4 regions of the Sinorhizobium arboris LMG 14919 genome follow, and region 1 is predicted to be linked to each of the others. Evidence: predicted binding sites of a transcription regulator. Region 1 holds the regulator's gene; each other region holds the start of a gene.
The links. Region 1 encodes PhoB, which activates phosphate uptake and scavenging genes when phosphate is short. Its sites were predicted from a motif close to TGTCATNNANCTGTCAT; they were not measured.
Positions count from the first base shown of each region.

Region 2: a site for PhoB is predicted at 3,668-3,684, ahead of SINAR_RS0115170 (glycerophosphodiester phosphodiesterase family protein). Genes of this name have one in related genera too.
Region 3: a site for PhoB is predicted at 4,220-4,236, ahead of SINAR_RS0119580 (LTA synthase family protein). Genes of this name have one in related genera too.
Region 4: a site for PhoB is predicted at 5,632-5,648, ahead of SINAR_RS0103340 (DUF1045 domain-containing protein). Genes of this name have one in related genera too.

Region 1 covers NZ_ATYB01000014.1:223,430-231,281, reverse strand. Annotated here, with positions in the region: gene SINAR_RS0112195 (aspartate aminotransferase family protein) at 1-683, opposite strand, end outside; gene SINAR_RS0112190 (GcrA family cell cycle regulator) at 1,095-1,616, shown strand; gene phoB (phosphate regulon transcriptional regulator PhoB) at 1,834-2,517, opposite strand; gene phoU (phosphate signaling complex protein PhoU) at 2,629-3,342, opposite strand; gene pstB (phosphate ABC transporter ATP-binding protein PstB) at 3,428-4,243, opposite strand; gene pstA (phosphate ABC transporter permease PstA) at 4,257-5,579, opposite strand; gene pstC (phosphate ABC transporter permease subunit PstC) at 5,576-7,060, opposite strand; gene SINAR_RS0112160 (substrate-binding domain-containing protein) at 7,151-7,852, opposite strand, start outside.
Region 2 covers NZ_ATYB01000014.1:852,926-860,777, reverse strand. Annotated here, with positions in the region: gene SINAR_RS0115180 (Tex family protein) at 1-1,756, opposite strand, end outside; gene cfa2 (cyclopropane-fatty-acyl-phospholipid synthase) at 1,996-3,252, opposite strand; gene SINAR_RS0115170 (glycerophosphodiester phosphodiesterase family protein) at 3,769-4,767, shown strand; gene SINAR_RS0115165 (ArsR/SmtB family transcription factor) at 4,827-5,183, shown strand; gene SINAR_RS0115160 (arsenate reductase ArsC) at 5,176-5,697, shown strand; gene aqpS (aquaglyceroporin AqpS) at 5,697-6,380, shown strand; gene arsC (arsenate reductase (glutaredoxin)) at 6,504-6,926, shown strand; gene arsH (arsenical resistance protein ArsH) at 6,919-7,644, shown strand; gene era (GTPase Era) at 7,654-7,852, opposite strand, start outside.
Region 3 covers NZ_ATYB01000014.1:1,715,944-1,723,795, forward strand. Annotated here, with positions in the region: gene SINAR_RS0119560 (LacI family DNA-binding transcriptional regulator) at 31-1,056, shown strand; gene SINAR_RS0119570 (TolB family protein) at 1,491-2,318, opposite strand; gene SINAR_RS0119575 (NAD+ synthase) at 2,321-4,003, opposite strand; gene SINAR_RS0119580 (LTA synthase family protein) at 4,271-6,190, shown strand; gene SINAR_RS0119585 (TadE/TadG family type IV pilus assembly protein) at 6,608-7,030, shown strand; gene SINAR_RS0119590 (pilus assembly protein TadG-related protein) at 7,032-7,852, shown strand, end outside.
Region 4 covers NZ_ATYB01000008.1:572,130-579,981, reverse strand. Annotated here, with positions in the region: gene hutI (imidazolonepropionase) at 1-1,223, opposite strand, end outside; gene SINAR_RS0103360 (MFS transporter) at 1,440-2,624, opposite strand; gene SINAR_RS0103355 (ArsR/SmtB family transcription factor) at 2,714-3,085, shown strand; gene phnN (phosphonate metabolism protein/1,5-bisphosphokinase (PRPP-forming) PhnN) at 3,112-3,699, opposite strand; gene SINAR_RS0103345 (alpha-D-ribose 1-methylphosphonate 5-triphosphate diphosphatase) at 3,696-4,835, opposite strand; gene SINAR_RS0103340 (DUF1045 domain-containing protein) at 4,837-5,544, opposite strand; gene phnE (phosphonate ABC transporter, permease protein PhnE) at 5,674-7,194, opposite strand; gene phnE (phosphonate ABC transporter, permease protein PhnE) at 7,204-7,852, opposite strand, start outside.

The DNA.
Region 1 (7,852 bases):
AGCTTGCCGGTGCGCCCGACCCCGGACTGGACCTCGTCGAGGATCAGAAGCAGGCCGAACTCGTCGCAGAGTTCGCGCAGTCCCTGCATGAACTCCTTCGATGCCAGCCGAATACCGCCCTCGCCCTGGATCGGCTCCACGAGGATCGCTGCGGTTTCGTCATTGATCGCGTTCTTGACTGCCGCGATGTCGCCGAAGGGAACCTGATAGAAGCCCGGCGCCTTCGGTCCGAAGCCTTCGATGTATTTCTGTTGCCCGCCGGCGGCGATCGTCGCGAGCGTGCGACCATGGAAAGCGCCTTCGAAGGTAATGATGTGGAATTTCTCCACGTGCCCCTTGGCGAAATGATAGCGCCGTGCGGTCTTGATCGCGCATTCGAGCGCCTCCGCACCCGAATTGGTGAAGAACACACGGTCGGCGAAGGTGACCTGGGTCAGCCGCCGCGCAAGGCTTTCCTGCCCCGGAATCTCGTAGAGATTGGACAAATGCCAGACCTTGTCGGCCTGCGCCTTCAGGGCTTCGACGAGATGCGGATGAGCGTGGCCGAGTGAGTTCACGGCGACACCGGCTGCGAAGTCGAGATAGCGGGTGCCATCGTCGGCGATCAGCCAAACGCCTTCACCTCGCTCGAAACGCAACGGCGCGCGCAGATAGGTGTCGTAAAGCGGCGTGGTTGCGGTCATGTCGAACTCTCCTTCATTCCGGCAGCAGCTCGGGTTCTTCGGCCCGGTAAAAATCAAAAATGCCGCCTCGCGGCGGCGAGAGGCACTATTCCCATTTCGCACCGCAATGTCAACAAAACCAAGGTTTGCAGGCGCTTGCAGATACCGATTCCGAACCGTGAAAAAATCGCGCCTTGGGACTTGCAAAAATGCAACGCTCCGACAGCAAGTTGGGGAAAACCACGAAATCGATTCGGCGCGATTCCGGCGACTCTTGCCACGGAGTCACCCTGCCGGTAGGTTAATATTCAATTACTAGACGCATGCGGCGGACCTAGTCACCAAAAGTATTATCGCGTTGAATCTTCGGGCTTTTCCCGGGGAGCGGTGACGGATTCCGCCATCCCAACGCCGAGAACGGGGAGTGCAGAGATGAACTGGACTGACGAGCGGGTCGAGAAACTGAAGAAGCTGTGGTCGGAGGGCCTGAGCGCCAGCCAGATCGCGGCGCAGTTGGGCGGCGTCAGTCGCAACGCGGTCATCGGCAAGGTTCACCGCCTGAGCCTGCCCGGTCGCGCCAAGGCCGGCGGAAATGCGACCGCTGCTGCCCGCCCCAAACGGGCGACCTCCGCGCCACGCGCACCGAACTACGCCGCGCGTTCGGTAACGCGCACCGTGACCCGGACTGCCGGCGCGACAGCGCTCAAGGAAGAGATCGCAGTCGACCTGGCGATCGACCAGGAAATGGAACTCGACAGCAACATCGTCGTGCCGATGTCGCGGCGGCTGGAACTCACCGAGCTTACCGAACGCACCTGCAAGTGGCCGATCGGCGATCCGCTCAAGGAAGAGTTCCACTTCTGCGGCAACGAATCTCCGGAAGCCTCTCCCTATTGCACCTATCACGCCCGGCTCGCCTACCAACCCTCCGCCGAGCGCCGGCGCATGCGCTAGATCACGATGATTTTAGGTCTGGTCGACCTGAAATCATGAACGTAACGGTTTCCGTGCGAAGTGCGCAGTTTAGTTCAATGCATCAGAGCGTTTCGCCGCTTCAATGAAGCAGTGGACCGCTCCCAGGCGCACTCGACAACGAACAAAATGGGGCCGGAAGGGCCCCTTTTTCTTGCCATGTCGCAAGCCGGCACGGGCGACATTGGACGCACAGTCCTCAGCTTTCCAGCGAATAGCCCGCGCCGCGCACCGTCCGGATGACGTCCGGCATGTTGGAGAAGTTCAGCGCCTTGCGCAGACGTCCGACATGGACGTCCACGGTCCGTTCGTCGACATAGATGTCATGTCCCCAGACGCCGTCCAGAAGTTGCGAACGGGAAAAGACGCGTCCCGGTGAGGACATGAGGAATTCCAGAAGCCGGAACTCCGTAGGGCCCAGGCGCACTTCACGGCTGCGGCGATGGACCCGGTGCGTCTCCCGGTCGAGCTCGATGTCGCCGCAGCGCAGGAGCGTCGACAGGACCTCCGGCTTCGCTCGCCGGAGCATCGCCTTGACCCTCGCCATCAGTTCCGGCGTCGAGAAGGGCTTGACCACGTAATCGTCGGCGCCGGTGGCAAGGCCCCGCACCCGTTCGCTTTCCTCGCCGCGCGCCGTCAGCATGATGATCGGCAACCGTTCCGTTTCCGGCCGCTGGCGCAACCTGCGGCAGAGCTCGATGCCGGAAACTCCGGGCAGCATCCAATCGAGAATGAGAAGATCGGGCAGGCGCTCCTGCAGGCGGATTTCCGCCTCGTCGCCGCGAAGGATCGTATCCACCTCGAAGCCTTCCGCCTCGAGATTGTAGCGCAGGAGAACGCTCAGGGCTTCCTCGTCTTCGACTACGGCAATCTTCGGCAACATTCAGTAGGACTCCTTCCTACGCACGACGACCGTCATGCCGCCGCGCCTGGTATAGGCCGCGCCAGGGCGGCCGGAACAAAATTCTGCGTAGGCACCGGATGCCGTGCGATTTCAGTCCGTCACGGAACCCAATGTCGACGTCATGTCGTCCTTCGGCCGTTCGCCCTGCGGTTGGGCGCCTGTCGCCATGTAGTAGATCGTTTCCGCGATGTTGGTCGCGTGATCGCCGATACGCTCGATGTTCTTGGCGCAGAAGAGAAGATGCGTGCACGGCGTGATGTTGCGCGGGTCTTCCATCATATAGGTCAGCAATTCCCGGAACAGCGAAGTGTAGATCGCGTCGATCTCTTCATCGCGCTCGCGAATGCTGTTCGCCTTTTCAGGTGAGCGCGAGGCGTAAACGTCCAGGACCTCCTTCAACTGAACGAGCGCGAGCTCGGCCAGGTGTTCGAGGCCGCGCGCGAGCTTGCGCGGGATGCCGGACCCCGCAACGGCGATCACGCGCTTTGCCGTGTTCTTGCCGAGGTCGCCCACGCGCTCCAGGTCGGCCGCGATACGGATCGAACCCATGATCTCGCGGAGATCCGACGCCATAGGCTGGCGTTTGGCAATGGTGACGATCGCCTTCTCGCCAATCTGGCGCTCCGCGTCGTCCAGAATCGCGTCATCGGAGATCACCTTCTGGGCCAGGGCAAGATCGGAATTGACGAGAGCGCGGACGGAGTCCGCAACCATCTGCTCGGCAAGCCCCCCCATCTCGGAGATGCGTCGCGTCAGATATTTCAACTCTTCGTCGAAGGCGGACATGATGTGTGCGTGAGACATATTCGTTTCCTCGGGACACGCGCTGTTCTGAACGGGCTCGGTCGATCTTAAACCGGGAGGGGCGGAAAAGCGCGCCCCTCCGCCATCAGCCGAAGCGGCCCATGATGTAGTCCTGGGTGCGCTGATCGTCCGGGTTGGTGAACATTTTGTCGGTATCGTTCTCCTCGACGAGATTGCCGAGATGGAACATGGCCGTGCGCTGCGAAACACGCGCCGCCTGCTGCATCGAGTGGGTGACGATCACGATCGTGAAATTTGCCCGCAATTCGTGGATGAGTTCCTCGACCTTCGCGGTCGCAATGGGGTCGAGTGCCGAGCAGGGTTCGTCCATCAGGATGACCTCAGGGCTGACCGCGACGGCGCGGGCGATGCAGAGGCGCTGCTGCTGGCCGCCGGAAAGGCCGGTGCCCGGCTCCTGCAGCCGATCCTTCACTTCGTTCCAGAGTCCGGCCTTCTGCAGGCTGGTTTCCACGACCTCGTCCAGTTCGGCCTTGGTGCGTGCCAGACCATGGATGCGCGGACCGTAGGAGACGTTGTCGTAGATCGATTTCGGAAACGGATTGGGTTTCTGGAACACCATGCCGACGCGGGCACGCAGTTCCACCACGTCGATCGACGGATCGTAGATGTCGTCTTCGTCCAGCGTGATCCTGCCGGTCACGCGGCAGTTCTCGATCGTGTCGTTCATCCGGTTCAAAGTGCGCAGGAACGTCGATTTGCCGCAACCGGAGGGACCGATCAACGCCGTGACCGTATTCTCGCGGATGTTGAGGTTCACGTCGAAAAGCGCGCGCTTCTCGCCGTAGTAGACCGACACATCCTTGCCGATCATCTTGTAAGGCACCGTGTTCATTTTCTGGTCAAGAGCCTCTTCGACTGCAGCTTCCGACATGATGTTCATAGTCCTTACCCCACTACCAGCGGCGCTCAAAGCGACGCCGCAAGAGAATTGCCCCGAGATTCATGACGATGAGAAAGATCAAGAGAATGATGATCGCTCCCGAGGTACGCTCAACGAAGGCACGCTCGGCCTCGTTGGCCCACATGTAGATTTGTACCGGCAGCGCCGTGGACGGCTCGAGGGGCGACCCCGGAAAGTCGACCACGAAGGCGACCATGCCGATCAGAAGCAGCGGCGCCGTCTCGCCCAGCGCATGGGCGAGGCCGATGATCGTGCCGGTCAGGATGCCGGGCATGGCAAGCGGCAGCACGTGATGGAAGATGGTCTGCATCTTCGATGCGCCAAGGCCGAGCGCGGCGGAGCGGATCGACGGAGGCACCGCCTTCAAGGCCGCCCGCGTAGCAATGATGATCGTCGGAAGGGTCATCAGCGTCAGCACGAACCCGCCGACGAGCGCCGCCGAGCGCGGCATGCCCGCAAAATTGACGAAAACGGCAAGCCCGAGGAGACCGTAGACGATGGACGGTACGGCCGCCAGGTTGTTGATGTTCACCTCGATCAGATCCGTGAGCCGGTTTTTCGGTGCGAATTCCTCAAGATAGATGGAGGCGGCAACGCCGATCGGCAACGACAGCACGAGGACGATCAGCATCATATAGAACGAACCGAGAAGGGCGACGCCGACACCCGACGCTTCAGGTCGGCTCGATGCGCCGAAGGTGAAGATACCGGTGTTGAAGCTCTTCTTGAGCACGCCGGCCTCGGCAAGCTGATTCATCCACGCGACCTGCTCGTCCTTCACCTTGCGTTTGGATTCGTCGACCGAAAGGTCGATCTGGCCCTTGAAGGCGGAGTCGATGTTCGCATCGGCAAGCAGCGTGACGGGGATCGTCCTGCCGATGACCGACTGATCGGCGACGACGATGTCACGCAGTTGCGTCCGGGCGCTGGCGGAGACCATATCGCTCGCCTGTTTCACCAGCGGCCGCTTCGTCGGATCGATGCCGAGCTGCTTTACCAGAGCTTCGCGCACGAGCAGCGGATAATTGGCGGTGTAGAGCTGCTTCGGATCGGTCGCCCGTTCGTTTTTCGGATCGATCACCTTCTCGGAGAACTCGATCGGCAGCGTGATCGTCGTCTGCTGGAAGGCGGTGTAGCCCTTCGAAACGACGCTCCAGAGGAGAACCGCAAGAAAGAAAAGACCGATGGCGATGGCACCGATTCCGAAGGCACGGAAACGGCGCTCCGCGGCATAGCGGCGCTTGATGCCGATATCGCGGCGGCTTGCGGCGGGGCGGGTGGAGACCCTTGCCGTCGGGGAGGCAAATTCGGTCATTCGTATTGTTCCCGATATTTGCGCACGATGTAGAGCGCGTAAACGTTGAGGCCGAGCGTGATAACAAAGAGCGTGATGCCGAGTGCGAAGGCGACCAGCGTCTGCGGCGAGGTGAACTCGAGATCGCCCGTCAGCTGATTCACGATCTTGACCGTCACGGTGGTCATCGGCTCAAGGGGGTTCAATTGCATGCGCGCGGCAACACCGGCAGCGAGCACGACAATCATCGTCTCGCCCACCGCGCGCGACGCCGTCAGAAGCAGCGCACCGACGATGCCGGGAAGCGCGGCAGGCAGGATCACCTTCTTCACCGTCTCCGAACGCGTCGCCCCGAGGCCGAGCGAACCGTCACGCAGCGCCCGGGGCACCTGGGTGATGATGTCGTCGGACAATGACGAGACGAACGGAATGAGCATGATGCCCATGACGATGCCGGCGGTGATGACGCTCTGGGCCTGAATGAAGTTCTGGTAGTTTCCGGTGACGAGGCCGTTCAGTTGCGCGGAGATGTCGCGCAGGAACGGGCCCACGGTGACCAGCGCGAAGAAGCCGTAGACGATGGTCGGGATGCCGGCGAGCACTTCGAGGAGAGGTTTCGCAAGAGACCGCAGCCGCGGGCTTGCATATTCGGCCATGTAGATGGCGGCGAAAAGTCCGATCGGCACGGCGAAGAGCATCGCCACGAAGGCGATATACAACGTACCTGCAAGCAGCGGCAGCAGGCCGAACTGACCGGAAGCGCCTCCGCTTCCGGCGGCCGCGAAGCGCGGGTCCCAGACCGTGCCGAAGAAGAACTCGACCGGCGATACCATGGTGAAGAAGCGACCCGCCTCCGAAAGCATCGAGGCGACGATGCCGACTGTCGTCAGAATGGCTATGGAAGAGGCGACGACGAGCGAGCCGAGCATGACGCGCTCTACCCGGTTGCGGGCACGGAAACGGACGTCGATGTTGCGGATCGCATGCAGCCCGCCGGCAACGGAAGCGATCAGCACCACGGCGCCCATCAGCCAGCGGCTGTATTGCCGCATCGAATTGAACTGCTGGGCGGACTGGACCATGTAGGGCTCGCCCTCGCCGGCAAGCGCCACGCCCTTCGAAGCCAGGGCCGCCCGCATGTTGGCCGAGCCGTTTTCGATTGCAGCTATCTCGTTCGCACTCAGGCGCTCGAAGCCGACGGCCACGGACTTGACCTGACCGAGCGCGAGCTGGGCGGTGGCAGCCCCCTGATCCCGGACCGACTCCGGAAGAGACGAACGAACGGCATAATCGATATAGACCGGAGCGGCGACGAGCCAGACGGCGAGCAGCAGAAGGGCCGGCAGCGTCGCCCAGATGGCGACGTAGCTGCCGTGATATCCGGGCAGGGAATGCAGGCTGGCGAGCTTGCCTCCGGATCGGGCGAACGAGCGGGCGCGACCGGCAAGAAACGCAATGAAACCGATCAGAAAAATGATCAGGAGAAGGAGCGAAGTACTCATCAGCACGTCTCCGCGACAGGCTTGCCACAAGCCGCCGGCAAATTCGGAAGATGCGGCTCCGGCGCCGCGAGGCACCGGAGCCTGTCATGATCAGAGCAGGTTGCCTGCCTCGAAGGACTCGCGGATTTCTTCGCGCTCGGCGTCCGGAGCGGCAACGAGGCCGTATTCGGCGAGCGGGCTGTCGGGGCCGATCATCTGATCGTCGACGAAGAATTCGACATATTCCTTGAGGCCCGGAATAACGCCGATATGAGCCTTCTTGACGTAGAAGAACAGCGGACGGGAAACCGGATACTCACCCGAAGCGATCGTCTCGGTCGAGGGAACGACGCCGTTGACGGTTGCAACCTTCAGCTTGTCGGCGTTGTTTTCGAAGAACGAAAGACCGAAGACGCCGATGCCGTTCTTGTTCGAAGCGATACGCGCCAGCGTCTCGGTGTAGTCGCCGTCGATGTCGACGGCCATGCCGTCCTTGCGCACGGCGATGCACTTGCTGTGCTGCTGCTTTTCATCGCTGACCGCGGTCTTGATGACGTCCTGAGCGCCGCTGTCCTTGCAGCCTGCAGCAAGGATCTTCTCTTCGAAGACTTCGCGGGTGCCGTGCTTCTCGCCCGGAATATAGGCGGCGATTTCGGCGTCGGGCAGCGAAGCGTCGACTTCCGACCACTTCTTGTAGGGGTTGGCAACCAGCTTGCCGTCGACGACGACCTCGGCGGCGAGCGCCTTGTAGAGGTGCTCCGGCTTCAGAGTGAGGTCGGCGTTGCCGGCGTCGGTGGCGAAGACGATGCCGTC
Region 2 (7,852 bases), 630 kb from region 1:
CGTCCCGGCCGCAGGCCGCAACGATCTTCTTGGCGACGCCATAAGCCTCCGGATGCACGGCCGACGCGTCGAGCGGCTCGGAACCGTTCGGAATCCGCAGGAAGCCGGCACACTGCTCGAAAGTGCGGGCGCCGAGACGCGGCACTTTCAATAGCTCCTGGCGGCTGGCGAAGGGACCCGTCGCGTCGCGATGCGCGACAATCGCCTCGGCCGAGGACTTGCCCAACCCCGAGACGCGCGCCAGCAGCGGCGCCGACGCGGTGTTGAGATCGACGCCGACCGCATTCACGGCATCCTCCACCACGGCATCGAGCGAACGGCTGAGCTTCGACTGGTCGACGTCGTGCTGGTACTGGCCGACGCCGATCGATTTCGGTTCGATCTTGACGAGCTCGGCCAGCGGATCCTGCAGCCGGCGGGCGATGGAGACCGCACCCCGCAGGGAAACGTCGAGCCCCGGAAATTCGGCTGCCGCCGTCTCGGACGCGGAATAGACCGACGCGCCCGCCTCGGACACGATCACCTTGGTCGGCTTCGGCGCCGGCATGGCGCCGAGCATATCTGCGACGAGTTTCTCTGTTTCACGGCTACCGGTACCGTTACCGATTGCGATCAGTTCCACCTTGTGCTTGCGCACGAGCGCCGCGAGCTCCGCCTGTGCGCCGCGAACGTCGTTCTTCGGCGGAAAGGGGTAGACCGTGCTCGTGTCGAGCAGCTTGCCGGTCCCGTCGACCACGGCAACCTTGACGCCCGTGCGGATGCCGGGGTCGAGGCCCATGGTCGCGCGCGAACCCGCGGGCGCTGCGAGCAGCAGGTCCTTGAGGTTGCGCGCGAAGACGCGGATGGCCTCCTCTTCGGCCCGCTCCCGCAGTTCGCGCATCAGATCCAGCGACAGCGAGAGCGAAAGCTTGACGCGCCATGTCCAGGCGATGACCTCCAGCAGCCATCTGTCGCCGGGCAACCGGTCGCCGACATTGTAGGCCGCGGCGATCATCCGCTCGGTCGGTCTCTGCGAAGCCGCCGCTTCCGGATCGACCACGATATCGACCGACAGGACCTCTTCGTTCCAGCCGCGCAGCATCGCCAATGCGCGGTGCCCGGCCACCGTCGCCCAGCGCTCGGAGTGGTCGAAGTAGTCCGAGAATTTGGCGCCGGACTCCTGCTTACCGTCGACGACCCGGGCGCGCAGGAAGGCTGTTTCCCGCATGTGGCTCCGCAGCCGCCCGAGAAGGTCGGCGTTTTCGGTCATGGCCTCGGCGATGATGTCGCGGGCGCCATCGAGCGCGGTCTTGACGTCCGGCACATCGGCGGTGAGGAAGGCTGCCGCCCGTTCGGCCGGCGCGATCGAACGATCGGAAAGTATGGCTTCGGCCAGCGCACCCAGACCACGCTCGCGAGCGATCTCCGCTTTGGTGCGGCGCTTCGGCTTATAGGGCAGGTAGATGTCTTCGAGTTCCGCCTTGGTGGCCGCACCGGCGATCTTGCCTTCAAGCGCGTCGGTCATCTTGCCCTGGCCGCGGATCGAATCGATGATCGACGTCCGCCGCGCTTCAAGCTCGCGCAGATAGGTGAGCCGCTCGGACAGGACACGCAGTTGCGTATCGTCGAGACCGCCAGTGACTTCCTTGCGGTAGCGGGCGATGAACGGCACGGTCGCCCCGCCATCCAGCAATTCGACGGCGGCCGCGACCTGGGCGGCGCTCGCCTTGATTTCGCTGGCGATGATGACGGCGATGGGCTTTGCAGTCATGACCATTCTCTCGTTCCGTTTCCTGTTTCGGGACCGGACCATAATGGCGCAGACCATCAAGGCCAAGTGAAGGCCTGCGGCCGTCTGGGCGAACTCCACAGAAGATCATGAGAGATGCTTGCCCCCCGCAAGCGGAGCGAGGGGAGAGTGCGTGGCTGCCGAGACTCCCTTTCGTCCCGCCTGCGGTAGAAGACCGGCAAGCGGACAAGGGACGAAATGGGCCCAGAGCGTAATGCTCCCCTGCACTAAACCGCAACGAGTTCCAGCCGTTCGCGGGTCTTTTCGAACTCCAGCAATTCGCGCTCCCTGATGGCGATGTAGTCGCGCGACACCGGCACCGTCGCGAGAGACGGCGACAGCTGGAGCTGGAAGATGAAGTGCTTGTCGTAGAGGAAGGCCGTCTCCGAGGCGGCGAGATAGAACTCCCACATGCGGAAAAAGCGTTCGTCATAGAGCCTGACCGCCTCCTCCCGCTGCGCCACGAAACGCTCGCGCCAGGCCCTCAGCGTCCATGCGTAATGCAGCGGCAGGATTTCGATGTCCTTGACGAGCAGGCGATTGCTCTCCACCGAGGGCAACACCTCAGAAAGGGCTGGAATATAGCCGCCGGGGAAGATGTATTTCTCGATCCACGGGTTGGTCGCCCAGGGCTTGTAGATCTGGCCGATCGAATGCAGCAGCATCACTCCGTCGGGCTTCAGCAGTTCTTTCATCTTGCGGAAGAAATTGCCGTAATTGCCGATGCCGACATGCTCGAACATGCCTACGGAAACGATGCGGTCGAATTGCCTTCCCTGCATGGTGCGATAGTCCTGCAGCTCGAACCGCACCCGGTCGGAAAGCCCGCGCCTTGCCGCACGCTCACGCGAAACCTTCAACTGCTCTTCGCTGAGTGTGATGCCCGTAACTTCGACCCCCGACGATTCGGCGAGATACATCGCCATGCCGCCCCAGCCGGAACCCACCTCCAGGACTTTCTGACCGGGTTCGAGCAAAAGCTTTGCCGCTATGTGCCTCTTCTTGGCGCGCTGCGCCTCGTCCAGCGAGATGCCCGGCGGATGGAAATAGGCGCAGGAATATTGCCAGTCCTCATCGAGGAAGAGATTGAAGAGCTTGCCGTCCAGATCGTAATGATGGGCGACGTTGTAACGGTTGCGGTTGACCGGCAGCCGGCTCTTCATCTGCTGGCGCAATATATGACCCAGCGCGACGATCGAATTGGTAAAGGTTGCCGCCTTGTCGAGATCATTGCTCTTGACGATGGACAGCACGTCGAAGATGTCGCCCTCCTCCACAAGAACGCGACCGTCCATGTACATTTCACCGAATTTCAGTCCTGGATCGTAGAGGACGGCTTTTTCCGCTCCGGCATCAACGAAACGAATGGCCGCGGGCTTGCCGGTACCATCGCCCAGAACCACCTTTTCACCCGACGAGAAAACGACCGTAAGCTTGCCTTTCTGGACAAGCCGGCGAAGTAGCTTCAACAATCCCGCATTCATATCCTACCTCAGCTCAGACCTAAACGGACCATCGGTTCCTTCACGGGGTGGAGCGGGTGAGCGGCTGGTCGGCTTCGGGGCAGAGACGGGCGGCGATGCTTGGAAGCGCGCAGCCACGTCCGGAAGCGGCGAGAAACCGGCTCGAGCACGACCTGACGGTTTCCGCCGGGTCCTCGCGAAACGAGGCGGGACCGTCTGCGGCAATTCGTCAGGCCAGCCCATCGGGCTCCTATCCATCAGAACTTCCATTAACTTAGCCGTGTTCGGCGGTTATTCAATGGGGCTTTTTTGTGGCCCCTCAAAGATTTATTTCCTTAGTAAGTTCGAATTCACTGACTGAAGCCCATCCGCAGCGGGTGCAGACGGCGCGCTCCCGGGTGCCCGCAGGTGCGCGGGTCCGAGCGCGCGGCCGGGGGTGACAGGGCGATGCCAATCCGTGTAACACTTTGCACACCGGCCGGTAACATCGTCACGCCACATTATCGCGGCAAGCCCGACGCGAGAGGAGGATACACGATGAAGAAGATCGCCGCGATTGCGCTTGTCGTCGTCGCCATCGTCTGGCTTCTCAATACGTCGCTTTTGGCGCCGCCTCCCTCCGGCAATGCAAAGATCCTCGCCCATCGCGGCATCCACCAGGTTTTCGACTCGAAAGGTCTCGACAATGAGACCTGCACCGCCGAGCGCATCGAAGCCCCGCGTCACAGCTATCTCGAAAACACCATCGACTCGATGCGCGCGGCGATGGAGATGGGCGCCGACGTCGTCGAGCTCGATGTCCATCTGACGCCCGACAGACAGTTCGCCGTTTTTCACGACTGGACGCTCGACTGCCGGACGGATGGGAGAGGCGTGACCGAAGAAACGCCGATGTCCGAGCTGAAGACGCTGGACATCGGCTATGGCTATACGGCCGACGGCGGCAAGTCCTTCCCGTTCCGCGGCCAGGGGGCCGGCCAGATGCCGACGCTGACGGAGGTCTTCAAGGCCCTGCCTGAGGGCCGCTTCCTGATCAATTTCAAGAGCGAGCGGCGGGAGGAAGGCGCTACCCTGGCCGTGCTCCTCCGGTTTCATCCGGAGTGGCGCAAACAGGTATTCGGCGTCTATGGCGGCACTGCACCGACGCAGGAAACACTCCGGCTGGTTCCGGGGCTTAGAGGCTATGATCGACAGTCCACGCGCGCCTGCCTTGGCCGATATGCCGCCTATGGCTGGACCGGCATCGTACCGGACGCCTGCCGCGACACGCTGATCATGGTTTCCAGCAATTACGCACCATTTCTGTGGGGATGGCCCGACCGGTTCGCGGCCCGCATGCAGGCCGCCGGCAGCGAAATCATCCTGCTTGGCCCTTATAGCGGCGGCGATTTCACCTCGGGCATCGACAGCGCCGATGATCTCGCCTCCGTTCCCGAGGGCTTTGCCGGCTATGTCTGGACCAACAGGGCGGAAACAATCGCCCCCCTTCTCGGCAAGCGTCCCGCGGCAGCGACCGATCAGGCTAATCGCCAGTAGTCGAGACCCGGGCAAGCTTTCGCTTGCGCTGATTACCATATGTCGATATATCTCGACATATGGACGCACACGACACCATCGCGGCCTTCGCCGCTCTCGCCCAGCCGACGCGGCTCGACGCGTTCCGATTCCTGGTCAAGCATGAACCGGACGGACTCCCGGCAGGCGAGGTCGCGCGGCTTCTGAACGTTCCACACAACACCATGTCGACCCATCTCGCGCAGCTGCAGCGCGCGGGACTGGTGACCACTCGGCGGCAGAGCCGGTCGATCATCTACCGCGCCGACCTCGATGGATTGCGCCGCGTCGTGAGCTTTCTGCTCAAGGATTGCTGTGCCGGCCACCCGGACGTTTGCGCGCCGCTCGTCGCAGATCTCGCACCCTGCTGTTCGCCAAGGGAGGAAAGCCGTGCCTGAACCCATCTATAATGTGCTCTTTCTTTGCACCGGCAACTCGGCGCGTTCAATCCTCGCCGAGGCGATCATGAACGCTGAAGGCAAGGGCAGGTTCCGCGCCTTTTCGGCCGGCAGCAATCCCAAGGGGACGGTGCATCCGCTCGCGCTTCGGGAGCTGCAAAACATCGGCTATCCGGCCGAGGGCTTCAGCTCAAAGGGCTGGGAGGTGTTCTCCGCGCCCGGTGCACCGGAGATGGACTTCATCTTCACCGTTTGCGACAGCGCCGCAGGAGAGGCCTGCCCCGTCTGGCCGGGCCATCCCATGACCGCGCACTGGGGTGTGGCCGATCCCGCCGCCGTTGAGGGCAGCGAGTTCGAAAAGGAAAGGGCCTTCGCTGAGGCCGCGCGATTTCTCAAGAACAGGATCATGGCTTTCCTCAGCCTGCCGCTTGCCTCGATAGACCGCATGTCGTTGCACAGCCATCTCTCCGAGATCGGCAAGATGGACGACGAAGCCACGGATCGGAAGATTTGATGCAGGAGTTCGATCTGACACGACGCTGCATCGCAGAGGCGCTCGGCACCGGTATTCTCGTCGCGGCGGTCGTCGGATCGGGGATCATGGCCGACGCGCTGACAGCCGACGACGCCTTGGCGCTCGTTGCCAACACCATCGCCACGGGCGCGATCCTGGTCGTGCTGATCACGATGTTAGGCCCGCTGTCCGGGGCGCATTTCAACCCGGCAGTCTCGCTTGTCTTCGCGCTCTCCGGCAGTCTCACGCGGCGGGAGTGCAGCGCTTATGTCGTAGCGCAAGTGGGCGGCGCCGTTGCCGGGACTGCCCTCGCCCACCTGATGTTCGACCTTTCACCGCTCGACATATCCGCGAAGGTGCGCACCGGTCCGGCGCAATGGCTTTCGGAGGCGGTCGCGGCCTTCGGGCTCGTCGCCGCCATACTTGCCGGTATACGGTTTCGTCGTGAGGCCGTGCCGTGGCTCGTGGGCCTCTACATCACGGCCGCCTACTGGTTCACCGCATCCACGTCCTTCGCCAACCCCGCCGTGGCACTGGCGCGCTCATTCACAAACACCTTTTCCGGGATCCGCCCGGGCGACCTGCCGGGATTCGTACTCGCCGAACTGTTCGGGGCCGTTTGCGCGCTCGCGCTGATGCGATGGCTCTTCCAGCCGGCCCGCCCCATGACCGGAGCGGGATGAGGAAAATCTGTGCGGATTCCGCCCCACTCCCGCGTCTCGACCATCAGAATCGATCGCGTTCAGGATCAGGTCTGTCCGACCTGAAATCGTCGTGATCAGCCACCCTTCCCAGGAGACCGCATCATGAACGTCACCATCTACCACAATCCGGCTTGCGGCACCTCGCGCAACACGCTGGCCATGATACGTAATGCTGGCATCGAGCCGACCGTCGTCGAATACCTGAAGACGCCCCCTTCACGTTCCGAGCTTCAGACGCTGATAGCCGCCGCCGGGCTGACGGTGCGCGAGGCTGTTCGTGAAAAGGGCACGCCTTTTAACGAGCTCGGCCTGGACGATCCGTCGCGCACCGACGAGGAACTGCTCGACGCAATGCTCGCGCATCCGATCCTCATCAATCGCCCCTTCGTCGTGACGCCGCTCGGCACGCTTCTCTGCCGGCCCTCCGAGCTCGTACTCGACATTCTGCCCGACACCCACAAAGGCCCGTTTTCCAAGGAAGACGGCGAAGCCGTCCTCGACGCCGGGGGCAAGCGCATTGTCTGACGACGACTCCAGACACGACCTGCCCGCCGCGAATCTGCAACAGCTGCGGCTGCCGGACAGCGGCGCGCTGCGCCCGGCTGCTTCGACCCACGGGCCGCGCATCCTGATCCTCTACGGATCACTGCGGGCGGTGTCCTACAGCCGCCTCCTGGCCGAGGAGGCCCGGCGCCTGCTCGAATTTTTCGGCGCGGAACTGAAGATGTTCGACCCGTCCGGTCTGCCGCTCCCCGACGCGGCACCGGTGAGCCACCCCAAGGTGCAGGAGCTGCGCGAATTATCGATCTGGTCAGAAGGCCAGGTGTGGGTGAGCCCGGAGCGGCACGGCGCGATGACCGGGATCATGAAAGCTCAGATCGACTGGATCCCGCTTTCGGCCGGCTCGATCCGGCCGACGCAAGGCAAGACGCTAGCGGTGATGCAGGTTTCGGGAGGCTCGCAGAGCTTCAACGCGGTGAACCAGATGCGCATTCTCGGCCGTTGGATGCGCATGATCACCATTCCCAACCAGTCTTCGGTCGCCAAAGCGTTCCAGGAATTCGACGCCAGCGGCCGTATGAAGCCGTCGAGCTATTACGACCGGGTCGTCGACGTCATGGAGGAACTGGTGAAATTCACGCTTCTGACGCGTGACTGCTCCGCTTACCTGACCGACCGATACAGCGAGCGCAAGGAGCCGGCCGCGGACCTCGAACGCCGCGTGACATTGAAGAGCATCTGAGCCGCTCCATTACCGTGGAAAATCGAGCCCCATTTCGCGGAAGCGCTCCGGATCGTCGCCCCAGTTCTCACGCACCTTGACGAACAGGAAGAGGTGCACCGGCTGCTCCAGGATTTCCGAGATCTCCTTGCGCGCGGCGGTCGAAATCGCCTTGATCGCCTCGCCGCCCTTGCCGAGGGCGATCTTCTTCTGGCTGTCACGCTCCACG
Region 3 (7,852 bases), 1.5 Mb from region 1:
CCATCAAAAAGCCATCAGGAGAGATCGCCGTTGGCTCATCCGTTTCTGGTCAAGGATATCGCCTTTCAGGCGGGACTCAGCACCGCGACCGTCGATCGCGTCCTGAATGACCGTCCCGGCGTGCGTCGGCAGACGGCAGCCCGCGTACAGGCGGCAATCCGCGAATTGGAGAAGCAGCAATCGGTATCGGAAATTCTCGGCCAGAAGCGCGCCATCGACATCGTGATGGAGGCACCGGAGCGCTTCACCGAGGCGGTCAGGCAGGCATTCGAAACCGAGGCACCGACTTTCATGCCGACGACCTTCCGTTGCCGCTTCCACTTCGCCGAGACTATGCGGCCGCACGACATCGCCCAGCTGCTCGATCGAATCCGCCTGCGCGGCACCGACGGCGTCGTGCTGAAGGCACCGGATGTGCCCGAAATCATCGGTGCTGTCGCCCGCCTCGAACAAACGGGAATTGCGGTCATCACGCTTGTCACCGATCTGCCGAACTCGGCGCGTTCCGCCTATGCCGGAGCCGACAATCGCGCGGCTGGCGAGACGGCTGCCTATCTCGTCGGCGAACGGTTCGCCGGTCAAGCCGCGACCGTGCTCGTCACCATTTCGAGCAGCCGCTTTCGTGGCGAGGAAGAACGAGAGATCGGCTTTCGCCGCGTGCTGCGCGAACATTATCCGGCAATACGCATCGTCGAGATCAGCGAAGGCTATGGCAGGGACGCCGAGACGGGTGTCCTTGCCGCCAAGGCGCTTGCGGCAGACGCCGACATCAATGCCGCCTATTCGATCGGCGGCGGGAACCACGCCGTTTTGGCCGCCTTCGAGCGCCTCGGCCGCGACTGCGCGTTGTTCATCGCCCATGACCTTGACCAGGACAATCTGGTGCTGCTGCGCCAGCGCCGGATCCATTTTGTCCTGCATCATGACCTGCGCAGCGACGCCCGCACGACTTTTCGGGCCATTCTCGCGCGACGCAACGGCGCTGGCCAGAAGTTGGGCGGAAGCCGGCTGTCCGCCGTTGAGGTAATTACTCCCTACAACGTGCCCGTCGCCTGACGCGCGGTCGCCAAAGCGAGAAAACGGTTAGCGAGCTGTTCGGTCGCGGGCTTTCCCGGTTGCGCGCGTTCGAGATGTGTTTTCAATCGCTTCCAACTGGAGAGGCCGAACTCCCGGGCAATGACCAATTGGGCATCCTGGAGACCGATTGCGGCTGGTTCGTTGAAACAGGGCAGAGCCCGCTGGCGCCCTGCGGGATCACCAGCCTTTAGAGCGCCTGTTTGCGGATGGATTCGAGGGAAGCATTCGCGGGAAGATCGCGCGTGATCATGAAAGACCTCCTTTCATTCACGTCCGGTATCCGCGCCCACAGACTGAAAAGAGGTGTGGCAACCAAGTTCAGTGAAACAGGTGGGCTTTGCCCTTCCCGCGGATCGGGTGCGCCCTGCGAACGACACGATCGCTAGCACGCAGCCATATTCTTGTCCAGCCGCTCAGCGCTCCGGTTCGTAGCGAACGAAAGCAAAGTGATCACCGGTCGGAGACCAGTTCGGGACGTTCACCGTCCCCTGCCCGCCGAAGAGTTCGAACAGTACGCGAGCATTGCCGCCGTCCGGGTCCATCAGGCGGAGACGCACGTCGAGATCGCGCGGGTGATCGAAGACATCGCCGTCATAGGAGAGCACGAGCAGGCGTCTGCCGTCCGGCGAAGGATGCGGAAACCAGTCGCCATAAGGGCTGTCGGTGATACGCTGGACATCCTTGCCGTCCGGCCTCACCCGCCAGATCTGCATGCGGCCGGTACGGCTCGAATTGAAATAAATCCATTCTCCGTCCGCAGACCAGTCCGGCCCGTCATTGCGGCCTTCCCCGCGCGTCAGGCGGTGCTCCTCCCCGCCTTCGACCGGAATCGTGTAGATGTCGAAAACCTGGTCTCGGATTCCGCAATAGGCCAGCATGCGCCCGTCGGGCGACCATCCATGCCAGTAGGACGGCAGGTTGCGCGTGACGAGCCGGGGCGTGCCGCCCTCGGCCGGCAGGAGATAGATCGCCGAACTGCCGAATTCCGTCTTGTCGCTGATCACAAGCGTGCTGCCGTCGGGCGAGATGCCGTGATCGTTGTTGCATTGCCGGGCAAAACCGGTATCGATCTCCTGAGGCTCGGAGCCATCGAAGCCAAGCCGATAGAGCCTGCCGTCGCCGTTGATGATGAGGAATTTGCCGTCGGGCGACCAGTTCGGTGCCTCGACAAGCCGCTCCGTCTGCCACACGACGCGCGTCTCGCCGGCCGCTATGTCGAAGACCTCCACCGAACTGCGCATGATTACCCCCTGTCGCGAAAGCGGTTGGTGATGGGATAACGCCGGTCGCGGCCGAAATTCTTCCTGGTAATCTTCACACCCGGCGCCGACTGGCGGCGCTTATATTCCGCGATGTAGAGCAGATGCTCGATCCGGTGGACGGTTGCCTCCTCATGCCCGCGGGCGACGATCTCCTCCGTGCTCATCTCCTTCTCGACCAGGCATTCGAGAATATCGTCGAGCACCGGATAGGGCGGCAGCGAATCCTGATCCGTCTGGTCGGGACGGAGTTCGGCCGACGGCGCCTTGTCGATGATGTTCTGCGGGATGACTTCGCCTGAAGGCCCGAGTGCTCCCGGCGGGACGGTGCCGTTGCGCCAGCGCGCCAGCGCGTAGACCTGCATCTTGTAAAGATCCTTGATCGGATTGAAGCCGCCGTTCATGTCGCCGTAAAGCGTGGCGTAGCCGACCGACATTTCGGACTTGTTGCCCGTCGTCACGACCATGGAGCCGAACTTGTTGGATATCGCCATCAGGATCGTCCCGCGCGTACGGCTCTGGAGGTTTTCCTCGGTGATGCCCGCTTCGGTTCCCTCGAATGCGTCGGAGAGCGCGCTCAGGAAGCCCTCGACGGGCTCCTCGATTGCAACGACGTCGTAGCGGCAGCCGAGCGCCTTGGCGCATGCCTCGGCATCCCGCAATGATTCACGCGAGGTGTAGCGGTACGGCAGCATGACCGTGCGAACCCGTTCCTCACCCAACGCGTCCACTGCAAGCGCCGTACAGATCGCCGAATCTATGCCGCCGGACAGGCCAAGAACGACGTTCCTGAAACCGTTCTTGTTGACGTAATCGCGAAAGCCCAGCATGCAGGCGCGGTAATCCGCCTCCTCGCCTTCCGGTATGCGCGACTTGAGCCCGTTGGCCGAGATCCAGCCGTCCGCCCCCCTTTTCCATTCGGAGACGGCCACCGCCTCCTCGAACTGGCTCATCTGAAAGGCCAGCGACCTGTCCGCATTGAAGGCGAAACTCGCGCCGTCGAAGACCAGCTCGTCTTGGCCGCCCAGCTGGTTGGCATAGATCATGGGCAGGCCGGTCTCGATCACCTGCCTCAGAACCACCTGATGGCGCACGTCGACCTTGCCGCGGTAATAGGGCGAACCGTTCGGCGAGAGGAGAATTTCGGCACCGCTCTCCGCGAGGGTTTCGCAGACGCCGAGATCGCCCCATATGTCCTCGCATACCGGTATTCCGATGCGCACGCCGCGAAAGTTCACCGGGCCTGGCATCTCACCCGCGTCAAAGACGCGCTTTTCGTCGAATTCGCCGTAGTTCGGCAAGTCGACCTTGTCGCGGATCGCGATGACCTTGCCACCGTCGAGGACCGCAACGGAATTGTGCCGGAGCCCGGCGGCCCGCCGGGGGAAGCCGATTACGACACCCGGCCCGCCGTCCGCCGTTTCCGCCGCCAACTTCTCCACCGCCTGTTCGCACGCCTTCAGGAAGGCGGGTTTCAAAACCAGGTCCTCCGGCGGATAGCCGGAGACGAAGAGCTCGGTCAGGAGCAGCAGATCGGCGCCTTCGCGCGCCGCCGCCGCCCGCGCGTCGCGAGCCTTTGCCATGTTTCCGGCAATGTCTCCGACCGTCGGATTGAGCTGTGCCACGGCGATCCGTAGCGTTGAGGGAGCGGCTTTCTGTGCGGTCATGAGCGGGCCCGTCGTCTCTCGTCAGCGAATGCATGTGTCGTTCGCGTAGTTCTTACCGCATCCGGCGGAAAAAAACCCACACACAAATCAAGCTGGGGCGGAAAAAACCGAAAAGCCGCACAATTCCGGCCTCTTAGTATCGGCGCACAAAATCTTTCAAAGCGTCAGGAACCTGGCGACGACGGCGCCGTTTCCGCCATTCATCCCCTGTTCAAGATGACAGTCGTATGACGGTAGGGTGAAATATTTGTGAAATTGGAGAAGCCGTTGGCCCGTATCGATTCCGCCGTGAGCAGCTCTCAAGTCTACGCCGATGGGCAAGGCTCTTCCGCAAGATACACCAGAACTCTGTCGGGCGTCCGAAGTGCGCTCTTCACGCTTCTGATCGCGATAGCGCTCGTCTTCACCGTGGAACTGATCGTGCGCTGGTCCTGGCCCGACACGGTCGCATATTTCACCGACCCCATGCGTCCGGCCTGGACCACGGTCGCCGTCTTCTTTCTCGCCCTGCTTGGCGTCGATGCCCTGTTCGGCCGCGAACACAAGGCCGCGCTGCTCGTTGCGCCGCTTGCCGTTGTGCCGGCATTCATCAGTCAGCAGAAACAGGTCTTCCTCTCCGATCCACTCTATCCCACCGATTTTCTTTTCGGCCGGCAGATCATGGAGCTGATGCCGGTACTCGTGAAGGACAGGCCGTGGACCGCGGTCGGCATCGTTGCCGGGCTCATCGCCGCCACCGTCGTTTCCATTATCCTGCTGCGGTATGCGTGGCAGAACTTTCCCAGGCTGACGCGCTGGGAGCGGCTGGCGCGGATCGCATTCGCCCTGCCGTTGCTGGTCGCCTTCTGGAACATCATGGACTACAACCAGTTCTCGTGGGTCCGTGACCGGCTCCGGGTCATCCCCATCATGTGGGACCAGACCGAGAATTACCGCCATAACGGTTTTGCGCTTGCCTTCGCCATCAACCTCCCGATGGCTAATGTAAACGCGCCGGCCGGCTACATGGCGGACGCCATCGACCGAATTCCGGTAAAGCCGCTTCCCGCCGGCACGACCCATCGCGGTAAGCCGGACGTCATCGTGCTGATGAGCGAATCCCTTTGGGATCCTACCCGTCTTCCCAAGGTGAAGCTGACGCCCGATCCCATGCCGACGATCCGCGAACTGCAGGGCGGCGACGTCTTCTCTCCGGAGTTCGGTGGCATGACCGCCAATGTCGAATTCGAGGCGCTGACCGGCTTTTCCAATGCGTTCCTGCCCTATGGCAGCATCCCCTACCAGCAATATATCCGCAACCCGATTCCCTCGCTTGCCACCTTCTTCCGCAGCGAAGGCTATGTGTCGCGCGCCATCCACCCTTTCCAGGGATGGTTCTGGAACCGGACCGCCGTGTACAAGTCCTTCGGTTTCGACATGTTCCGCTCGGAAGAAAACATGCCGCCTATGCAGAAGCGCGGCATCTTCGCTTCGGATGAGTCTTTGACGAAGGAGATCATCCGCCAGGCGGACGAAGTGGAAGATCCTTTCTTCTTCTTCGCAGTGACCCTGCAGGGCCACGGTCCCTATGAGACCAACCGCTACGCGAAGAACACGATCAAGGTCGAGGGCGATCTCCCCGAAGCCGATCGCCGGGTGCTCGCCACCTATGCGCAGGGCGTCAAGGAGGCCGACGACAGCCTTAAGATGCTGATGGACTGGGCGAAAGAGCGGGACCGGGAGACGATCATCGTTCTCTTCGGCGATCACCTGCCGCCGCTGAATTCCGTCTATACCAACACCGGATACATGAAGGGCTTTACGGCCGAACGCAAAGGACCGAAGGATCAGATGAAGGCCGAGCACGAGACGCCGCTCGTCGTCTGGTCGAACAAGACGGGTCCGAAGAAGGACATCGGCACGATCAGCCCGGCCTTCCTGTCCTATCAAGTCCTGAAACAGGCCGGCTACGAGCACCCCTACTACACGGCGTTCCTCGGCAAGGTCTACGATCACTACCGCGTCCTCGACCGTTACATGCTGATCCGCAAGAACGGCAAGGAGGTCGCCGACTGGCAGCGTCAGCCCAAGATCCCAGCATCGCTGCGGGACTACCGTTTCCTGCAGCACGACATGATGTTCGGAAAGCGCTACAGCACCGAGCGCTTCTTCAAGTCCCACGCCGAGCTCTACAGCGCCGGCCTGTGACCGTCCCGGCCGGAACGGACCATCCGCTCCGGCCGCAGCCCTGCAGCAGAACCTCCCCCTCCGTCTCTGTCCTCTGGCTTCTGGCCCATTTCCTGTTCTCGTCACAGGAATCCAGCCAGACCAACTCCCTGCGCTGAAAGGACCTCCTCCGCACCGGGAAGCGGCGCTGCCGGATCCTTGCGACAACAAGCGCAGGCATGGCGGAGAGAAAAATTTTCCGCCGAGCCCGACGCTCGATCGCGGTGGATCAAAGAGCATGCCTGGAAGTTAAAATTCGAATCAACATTTATTCAATTCCAACAATCCACAAGAAAAATCGCCATACTCGAAAGTATAGGAATATTAACTATTAAGGCGCACCTTGAAGATGCAGGAAAACTTTAAGACCACGATACACAAAATACTTGGAGATGTTGCATGCCCGTTTTCAAGCGCCTGCTCGCCAGCCGTAGAGGCGCCGCCGCCATCGAATTCGCGGTCATTGCGCCGCTCTTCTTCATGTGCGTGCTGACGCTGATCGCCTACGGGATCTATCTGAGTGCCGCACACTCCATCCAGCAGATCGCCGCGGATGCGGCAAGGACTGCGATTGCGGGCCTTTCCGAGGATGAACGGGAGCGCCTTGCGACCGATTACATTCGGCGCACGACGATGAACCAGACCTTCATCAATTCCGCGCGCATGAACGTCACCGTTCGCGATGACGCCAACAACACCAATCAGTTCACCGTCACCATCTCATACGACGCAAGCGATCTTCCAATCTGGAAACTCTTTACCTTTGCCCTGCCGGGCGAGCAGATCGAGCGTTACGCGACGATACGGGTAGGAGGAATCTGAAATGCGTGAAGCGGCACCCGCCTTCCGGCGATACCTGAAGTCCCGCGCCGGCAACATCGGCGTCTCGGCAGCCCTCGTCATGCCGTTGCTCGTCACGTCGATGGGGCTCGGCATCGACTACGGCTATCTCACCCTCCAACGGCGGGAGATGCAGTCTGTCGCAGACCTTGCCTCGATCGCCGCCGCCGCCAATGTGAGCTCCGCCGAAGGGGCCGTGCTCGCCCACTTCAAGAACAACGGCCTCGGCTTCGCCGTCTCGACACCCTCGGGGCTGATGACGGTCGACGGCAAGGTGCTCCCCAACGACGTCGAAACCGCAGCCAAGGGGGTGGCGACCGTCGTGCGCGGACGCTATGTCCCCGATCCGTCGATCGATGCCGGCCAGCGCTTCGTCAAGGACGCCGTGCCCGCCGATGCCGTCCAGGTCAGGCTCGAGAAGAAGGGCGACATCTATCTCGCGGCGCTGTTCAGCGATCCTCCGGATTTGAGTGTCATCGGCACCGCGGCGAGCTCGAAGGTGGCTGCCTTTTCCGTCGGCTCCCGCCTTGCCAGCCTCAATGGCGGTCTTTTGAACGCGATCCTCGGCCAGATGCTCGGCACCAGCGTCGCATTGAAGGTCATGGATTACGAGGCATTGATCGACGCCGACATCGACATCCAGCCCTTCCTCAAGATCATCGCCACTCGCCTCAGCCTTACGGCCGCTTCCTACGAAGACGTGCTGACGGCGAAGCTGACGATGCCGCAATTGCTCGGATCGCTTCGACTTGTGCATGGTCTGTCCGGAACGGTGACATCAGCGGTCAAGACCCTCGAATTCGC
Region 4 (7,852 bases), on a different contig from region 1:
AAAATCCGCTCGCAGAGCGGATTGAAGCCGATGCGGTAGATCAATTCCGCTGGCTGATCGATGTTCCAGATGGCAAGGTCGGCGGACTTGCCGGCTTCGATCGTACCGGTCTCGCGCAGGATTCCGAGCGCTCGGGCGGCCTCGCGGGTGACGCCCGCCAGGCATTCCTCCACCGTCAGCCGGAAGAGCGTAGCGGACATGTTCAAAGTCAGGAGCAGTGAGGTCAGCGGCGAAGTCCCGGGGTTGCAATCGGTGGCGACCGCGATTCGCGTTCCGGCCGCGCGGAGCGCTTCGACGGGCGGAAGCTGCTTTTCCCGGAGGGTGTAGAAAGCACCGGGCAGGAGGACGGCGACCGTGCCGGCCTTGGCCATGGAGGCTGCGCCCGCAGCGTCGAGATATTCGAGATGATCGGCGGAAAGCGCGCCGTAGGAGGCAGCGAGCTTCGCGCCGCCGAGGTCGGAGAGCTGTTCGGCGTGGAGCTTTACCGGCAGGCCCAGCGATCTTGCCTTGTCGAACACCAGGGTAATTTCCGCAGGCGAGAAGGCGATGCCTTCGCAGAACCCGTCGACCGCATCGACGAGCCCCTCCGCGTGGGCGGCAGCAAGCCCAGGCAGAACGACCTCGGCGATGTAGTCGCCGTTTCGGCCCCGATACTCCGGCGGCGTCGCGTGGGCCGCGAGATAGCTGGTGACGATGCGGACCGGACGCAGGCTCTCGAGCCGGCGTGCGGCCCGAAGCATCTTGATCTCGGTCTCGACGTTGAGACCATAGCCCGACTTGATCTCGACGGTGGACACGCCTTCCGCGAGCAGGGTGTCGAGTCGTGGAAGTGCCGCCTCAACGAGTTCGTCGACGGAAAGGGCGTTGGTTGCCTTGACGGTCGAAGCGATGCCGCCTCCGGCACGGGCGATCTCCTCATAGGTCGCGCCTTCGAGGCGGAGCTGGAACTCCCGGGCCCGGTCGCCGCCATGAACGATATGGGTGTGGCAGTCGATCGGCGCCGGGGTGATCCAACGGCCTTCGCAATCGAAGATCTGGTCGGCGCGAGCAAGCTCAGAAGGCAGATCGTCTTCGGGTCCGGCATAGACGATCCGCTCTCCGCGCGCGGCGATGGCGCCGTTTTCCACGACGCCGAGCGGCCCCAGGTCCTCGCGAAGCGTGGCAAGGCGTGCATCACGCCAGAGGCTGGTTCCGACAGAGCTCGGGTTTTCGTTTCCGTCCATAAGGTTCCGTCCTTCTTTGCCGTTAATGTATATACATAACACTGGAGATGACAAGGGGAAATATGATCCGTGAAGTAGCGCGGTGTGACCCGCCGGCCAGAAACACAGCAAAAAGCCCCGGACTCCCATCCGGGGCTTTTCGGGTGACCGTGTCGGGATCCCCTTGGCGATGATGCGGCAGTATGAAGTTGCCCCGCCGCGCCTGCGTATGTGGAACTATTCCGCCGGCGCGGTGGCCAAGCGCCGCCGATGGGAGCGCAATCCTGCATAAAGAACGGCCAGCGAAGCCACTGGAAATAACGCCGCGAAGAAGCCGAGATCCGCTGCGGCCGTATTCTCCAGTATGCGTCCGCCGATTGCCGTGCCGGCTGCGATGCCGAGATAGATCGCCGAGGCGTTGAGCGACAGGGTCAGATGCGCAACCTCCGGCGCAAAGCCGACTATGCGGCTCGCCTGGGCCGGCGGGAAGGCCCAGCCTACAATGCCCCATGGCACCATGATGCCGATCAACAGCAAGCCCGCGAAGTCGCGCGTGAGGAGGTGCAGGCCGAAGGCGATCGTCAGAGAGACCGCGAGCGCGGAAATCAGCGAAGCTGTCACCACGCGGGTGGCGCCGAGCCGGTCGGCCAGATAGCCGCTGGAGAGATTGCCGATCACCGCGCCGACCCCGAAGGCGAGGAGCAGACCGGGCAGCGCCAGATGCGACAGCCCGGCCCCATCGATCGCCAGCGGTGCGAGATAGGAGATGATCATGAAGCCGCCGGTGAGGTAGAGAAACGTCACCATGAGCGACGAGGCCACGCCCGGACGACCAATGGCGCCGAAGCGCTCGGACATCGTCAGCTTCGTTCCGTTGAGGCCCCGCGGCAGGCGAAGCCAGAGCATGGCAGCGCAGGTGAGCCCAACCAGCGCGACTGTCCCGAACGTGCCGCGCCAGCCCCAGAAGGCGGCGATCAGCGCGCCGAGCGGCGCGCCAAGCGCCACGGCGAATGTGGTGCCGCCCACCACGATGGAGATCGCCAGTGCGCGGTGTTCCGGTCCTGCCAGCGAAACCGCCGTCGCTTGCGCTGTGGCAGCAAAGAGGCCGCTTGCCATTCCCATCACGATCTGGGCGAGCAGCAGCGTGGTGAAGGAGACGCTCATCGCCGCGATGCCGTTGCCGACGACGAAGACGAGCATTGCAGCCACCAGCAGTCGACGCCGGTCCGCCGCGCCGGCCAGTGCCGAAAGCAGCGGCGCGCCGATGGCATAGGAAAGCGAGAACAGGGTGATCAGATGCCCCGCATGGGGAATGGTCGTGTGCGTATCGGCGGCGATAGACGGAAGAAGGCTCGAAAAGACGAAGCCGACCGTGCTCATTGTGAAAGAGCCAACGGCGAGCCAGATGATGCGCTTGTCCATGGGGAGATCCCCTTAGTTCAAAGGATATTGAACTATTGAACTTCGTTGCTCGTCGTGTCAATATCCCGAAATCAGCAATCGTTGATTCAATGACCCTACCGCATCCCATCGCCGATCAGATCATCTTGTCCAATGTCCTCGCGGCGCTCGGCGATCCGACGCGCCTGGCGATCGTGGGCTATCTGGCCCGCCGAGAGGGTAGGCCGACCATGTGCCTGAACTTCACGGATTTCGGCTCCAAGACGAATATCAGCTATCATCTTGCCAAGCTGCGCGAGGCGGGCATCACGCGTACCGAGGTCTCCGGTACCAGCCGGTTGATCACGCTGCGGCGGGACGATCTCGACATCCGCTTTCCCGGGCTCCTCGACTCCATTATCGCCGCCGCGGCGGACCTGCCCATGGTCAAGAAGATCGAGGAAGCAGAGGAGGAGGCCTTGGCACAGGGCGGGCCGGGATAAAAGTTTCCCAACCGCTCGGCCTTTCTTCAGGCAGGGTGATGACTTCTGGCTGAGTGCCGTTCGACCAGCGCAACGAATTGCCGGCCGGCCACATCCAGCCTGCCGCTGTTGTCGATGACCGTTACGTCGGGATCGGCGATGACGTCGGGTGCCTGCCGGGTCAGGCGGCGCAGCACGTCTTCCTCGCTCTCCCGGCCGCGTTCCGCCAGCCGTTTTGCCAGCACCGGCGGCTCGGCGGTGATCACGGCAACGGCGATCGCACCGAACGCCTGGCGAATGGCGGGGAGGGCGGCACGGCTGCCGTTTACGATCGCGGTCATGCCTGTTGCGATCTTTTCGGCGATGTCGGCCGGGATGCCGTAGCTCAACCCATGCGCCTGCCAGGAAACGGCGAAAGCGCCGCTCCGGTTCATCTCCTCGAATTCGGCGGCGGACACGCTTTCGTGCACCTCGCCTCCCGCATCCGATGGCCGCGTGATCGCCCGCCGGACGAAGAGAATGTCGGGGCGCTGCGCGAAATGTCGGGCGGCAAAGCCCATGACGCTGTCTTTCCCGGCGCCGCTCGGACCGACGACGACGATGAGCGTTCCGGATCCTCGCTCGGCGGCGGTCATGCGACACGCCGTCCTTCGCGCCAGACGGAGCGGACGACCGGTATGCCCTCCGGCCGGCGAACGCGCGCGATGTCGGCGCGGAGCCCGACGGCGATCCGGCCGCGATCTTCGAGCCCAACTGTGCGGGCGGGCGTCGCCGTCACCATCGCAATGGCCTCGGGAAGCCCGATCGATTCGACCTCGTCTGCCAGTATGAAAGGCGCATGGATCAGGCTGAAGGGAACGTAATCGGAAGAAAGCACGTCGAGGACGCCGCGCTTCGCGAGATCGCGCGCGGCGATATTGCCGGAATGCGACTTGCCGCGCACGATATTGGGCGCACCCATCAATACGCTGAGACCCGCGCGGTGCGAGGCTTCCGCCGCCTCGAAGCTTGTCGGGAACTCCGCGAGGCGAATGCCGTAGCCGATCGATTCTTCGACATGCTCGACCGTCGCATCGTCGTGGCTGGCGACCGTGATGCCGCGCTCGGCGCAGGCTTTTGCGAGGGCGTTTCGATGCGGTGTCGCATAGCGCGCCGAGAGCGCCTGCTGACGCTCGATGAATGCGGCGAAGGCGTCGTCGGTAAGGCCGCGCTTGGTTTTGTAATAGAGCGTGTACTGGTCCATCGTCTGGAATTGGCGCTGCCCGGGCGCGTGGTCCATCAGTGAAACCAGACGGACCTGCGGGTCGTTCCGGAAGTCCTCATAGTGCTCCAGCACGTCGGCGGTCGACACTTCGCAGCGCAGATGGATCAGGTGATCGGCCCGCAAACGGCCCTCTTGCTTGGCTTGGGCGAGCGCATCGGCCATGCTTCGCATCTCGCCTTTCGGAAAGCCGCTGTCCTCGTCCGAACCCAGGCGCAGACAATCGAAAACGGTGGTGATGCCGGAGGTTACGACCTGGGCGTCATGGGCCTGGATGGCCGCGATTTTCAGCCAGCGAACCCCGGGGCGCGGAGAATAATGCGCCTCGAGATGGTCGGTGTGCAGCTCGACCAGCCCGGGCAGCAGGTAGTCGCCCTCGAAATCCTCGCCCGTGGCACTCGCCCCTTCGGAGATGTCGGCGATCCTGTCGTCGCGGATCAGCACCGAACCGTCGAGGATCCGGTCTTCCAGAACGATGCGGGCGTTGGTCAAAACCTGTTCTTTGGGCATGTCATGCTATCTTTCGTTCGGATGCGCCGCCGAGCGGCAGCAGGGAATGGACGGTGAAGGGGGCGCCGCGGCGTTCTTCGGCGAAAAGCGCGATCGTCGAGACGGCAAGCGGCTTGCCGATGAATTCGGCGAACACCGTCTCGAGCGCCTGTCTCATGGGGCGCTGCATTTCTTCCGGCACCGGCCCCGTCAACGTCAGATGGAACTGGAACTCCTCGAAGACGTATGGGTAGCCCCATGCCGCCAGGTACTCGCGCTGACGCTGCGTAAGCCTCTCCGGATTGCGGCGGGCGAGATCGGCTTCCGAGAGCGGCGCCCGGAATGGCTCGAAGCGGCGAACCGCCTGGTCCGCGAGGCGCTGCAGGGGCGGGCAAGGCTCAGCCGAGACGAGCGCGAAGAAGGGGCCGATCTGATGCAAGGCGATCTTCGGCACTTCGAACGGCTCGATCTCCGCCGCGAACTCGTCGAAAGCCGCGATCAAGTCGGACTCACTGCGGCCGGAGGTGAGCCCGAACGGTGCCTTCAGTGTCCCGTGAAAGCCGTAACGCCGGGGCTCGGTCGTCAAAGCCATCTGCTCCTCGCGTCCTACTGCCGGATTTTCCGGGCAGTCAAGGGCGCCGCCGGTGAACGCGTCGCGTCCCAGCCAACGGGAAGCGGTCTGCGACAGCCGGTCATCGGACGGCGGCGCGAAGTAGATTGCGTAGCGCACGGGTTCACACTCTCTTCATCAGTCGCCTCAAGGCATTTTGCCCGAGTCGATAATTCGCGGGATGAAATGCGCAGCTAGCCCATTTGCATGACAACATCATGATGAAATCGGCAGGCTGCACAATTCGGATCAGTGTGCCTTCCGCCCCATCAGGCGTGAGCGGCACACGTTGGAGATGCCGTCGAAAACGAAGACAACCATCAAAATCAGCAGTACCATATAGGCGACGTTTTCCCAATCCGAATTGGTACGCATCGCCTCCCAAAGCTTGAGTCCGATCCCGCCGGCGCCGACGGCGCCGATAATGGTCGCCGAGCGCGTGTTCGACTCCCAGAAATAGAGCGCCTGGCTGGCAAAGACCGGCAGGACCTGCGGCAGCACGCCGAAGCGCTGCACGGCGACCGGCGCGGCGCCGACCGATTTGACGCCCTCACGCTGCTTGTCGTCAATGTTCTCGAGGGCCTCGGAGTAGAGCTTGCCGAGCGTGCCGGTGTCGGTGAAGAAGATCGCCGAAATGCCCGCGAGCGGCCCCGGCCCGAAGGCGCGCGTGAAGAACAGCGCCCAGATGAACATGTCGACCGACCGCAGGAAGTCGAAGAAACGCTTCACCAGCTGGTTGGTGACCCGGCTCGGCGTGATGTTGCGTGCCGCGAGGAAGCAAAGCGGGAAGGCGATGAAGGAGGCAAAAAGCGTTCCGACGAAAGCCATGACGATCGTCTGCAGGAGTTTAGTCCACACGTCCAGATGCTGCCATTCCGCGTTGTAGAGGATGTTGTTCCAGGCAAGCGAGAGGTTGGAGCGCGCCGGATCGATTCGTTCTCCGGAGACGATCAGGGAGGCGACTTCGCTATAGGACTTCCCGAAAAAGGGCGAGTTGGTGTCGAACAGGAAATTCACCCAGCCGAAGAAGCGGTTGCGGATGGAAACCTCATCGCCCTCCACTTCGGCCCAGCCGGTAGCGCCGAAGGACAGCGTCACCTTCTCGCCCGGCCGCTTCTGGATCGCCCAGGAGGGAAGGGATCCCTCCGGCGTTACCCTGTCCGCGCCGTCGACCTGAAGCACGAGCGTCTCGCCGGCATGCGTGACGGTGACGCGCTTTTCGGCGACGTCGATACGCGTCGAGCTATCGAACTTCACCAGGGCATGCGTGACGACTTCTTCGGTGCGGGTCGTGGCGAGATCTTCCTGCGGCGTCGAATTCGTGTCACCGCCGCGCGCCGCGTTCGGCGCCATGAAGCTGAATGAGGAGGCGGTCTTTGGCTTCTGGACCTGCGCCGCGGCCGCCGGCACGGCGACGGTGCGCGTGACCGTTTGCTTTTCGAGCGCGACCCATTCGGGGTTCGGATCGTCTCCAAGCGGCGAGTTGCGCCCGAAGGACACGCTCATCGACCCATCGGGCTCGATGGCGATCTCAGGACGCACTTCGTAGGATACCCAGTCGGCGAGATAGGTGCCGGCAATCCCCCAATTGGCATTGGCGAGCACGTGCCCGATCGAGAAGAACCACCAGCTGAACACCATGTAAAGAACGACGCCGGCGGCTATCAGTGCCGTGCGGCGCCGCTTGGCGGCCGACGTCTGCAGGAGATGCGGGTGGCGCGCTGCAATGGCTTGCATTTCGCGCGCATCGAGGTTGGTCGAGGCAATCATGATGCGGTCCTACTGCGCGAGCTGGAACGCCTGGTCGCCGACGAGACGGCGGCGAAGCCAGGCGGAGAACTGATCGACGGCGAAGATCGTGGCGAAGAGCAGGAGGACAATCGCGAGCGTCTTTGCTTCATGGCCCTGGCCGATCGACAGGCGCAGGAGTTCGCCGATGCCGCCCCCGCCGACGGCGCCGATGATCGTGGAGGCGCGCACGTTGATTTCGAGTCGGAGCAGAAAATAGCTGGTGAAGTTGGGCAGCACCTGGGGGACCATGCCGAACCAGACCCGCTCGATCCAGTTGGCGCCGACGGCACGCAGGCCTTCCTCCGGCTTCATGTCGGCATTCTCGACCACCTCGAAGAACAGCTTGCCGAGCGCGCCGATCGTGTGGATCGAGACCGCAGCGATGGCGGGAATGGGCCCGAGCGAAAGGATTGCCAGGAAAAATCCTGCGATGACGACTTCCGGAAACGCGCGCAGGATTTCCATCAGCCGGCGGACGATGCCCCTGATCCAGGGATTGGGCATGAGATTCTTCGCGGCGAGGAAGCACAGGATGAAGCCGAAGAAGACGCCGATAACAGTCGAAAAGATGGCGATGTTCACGGTCTCCAGCATCTTGTGAACATATTCCGGGATGTAGAGGCTTTCGGTCACATAG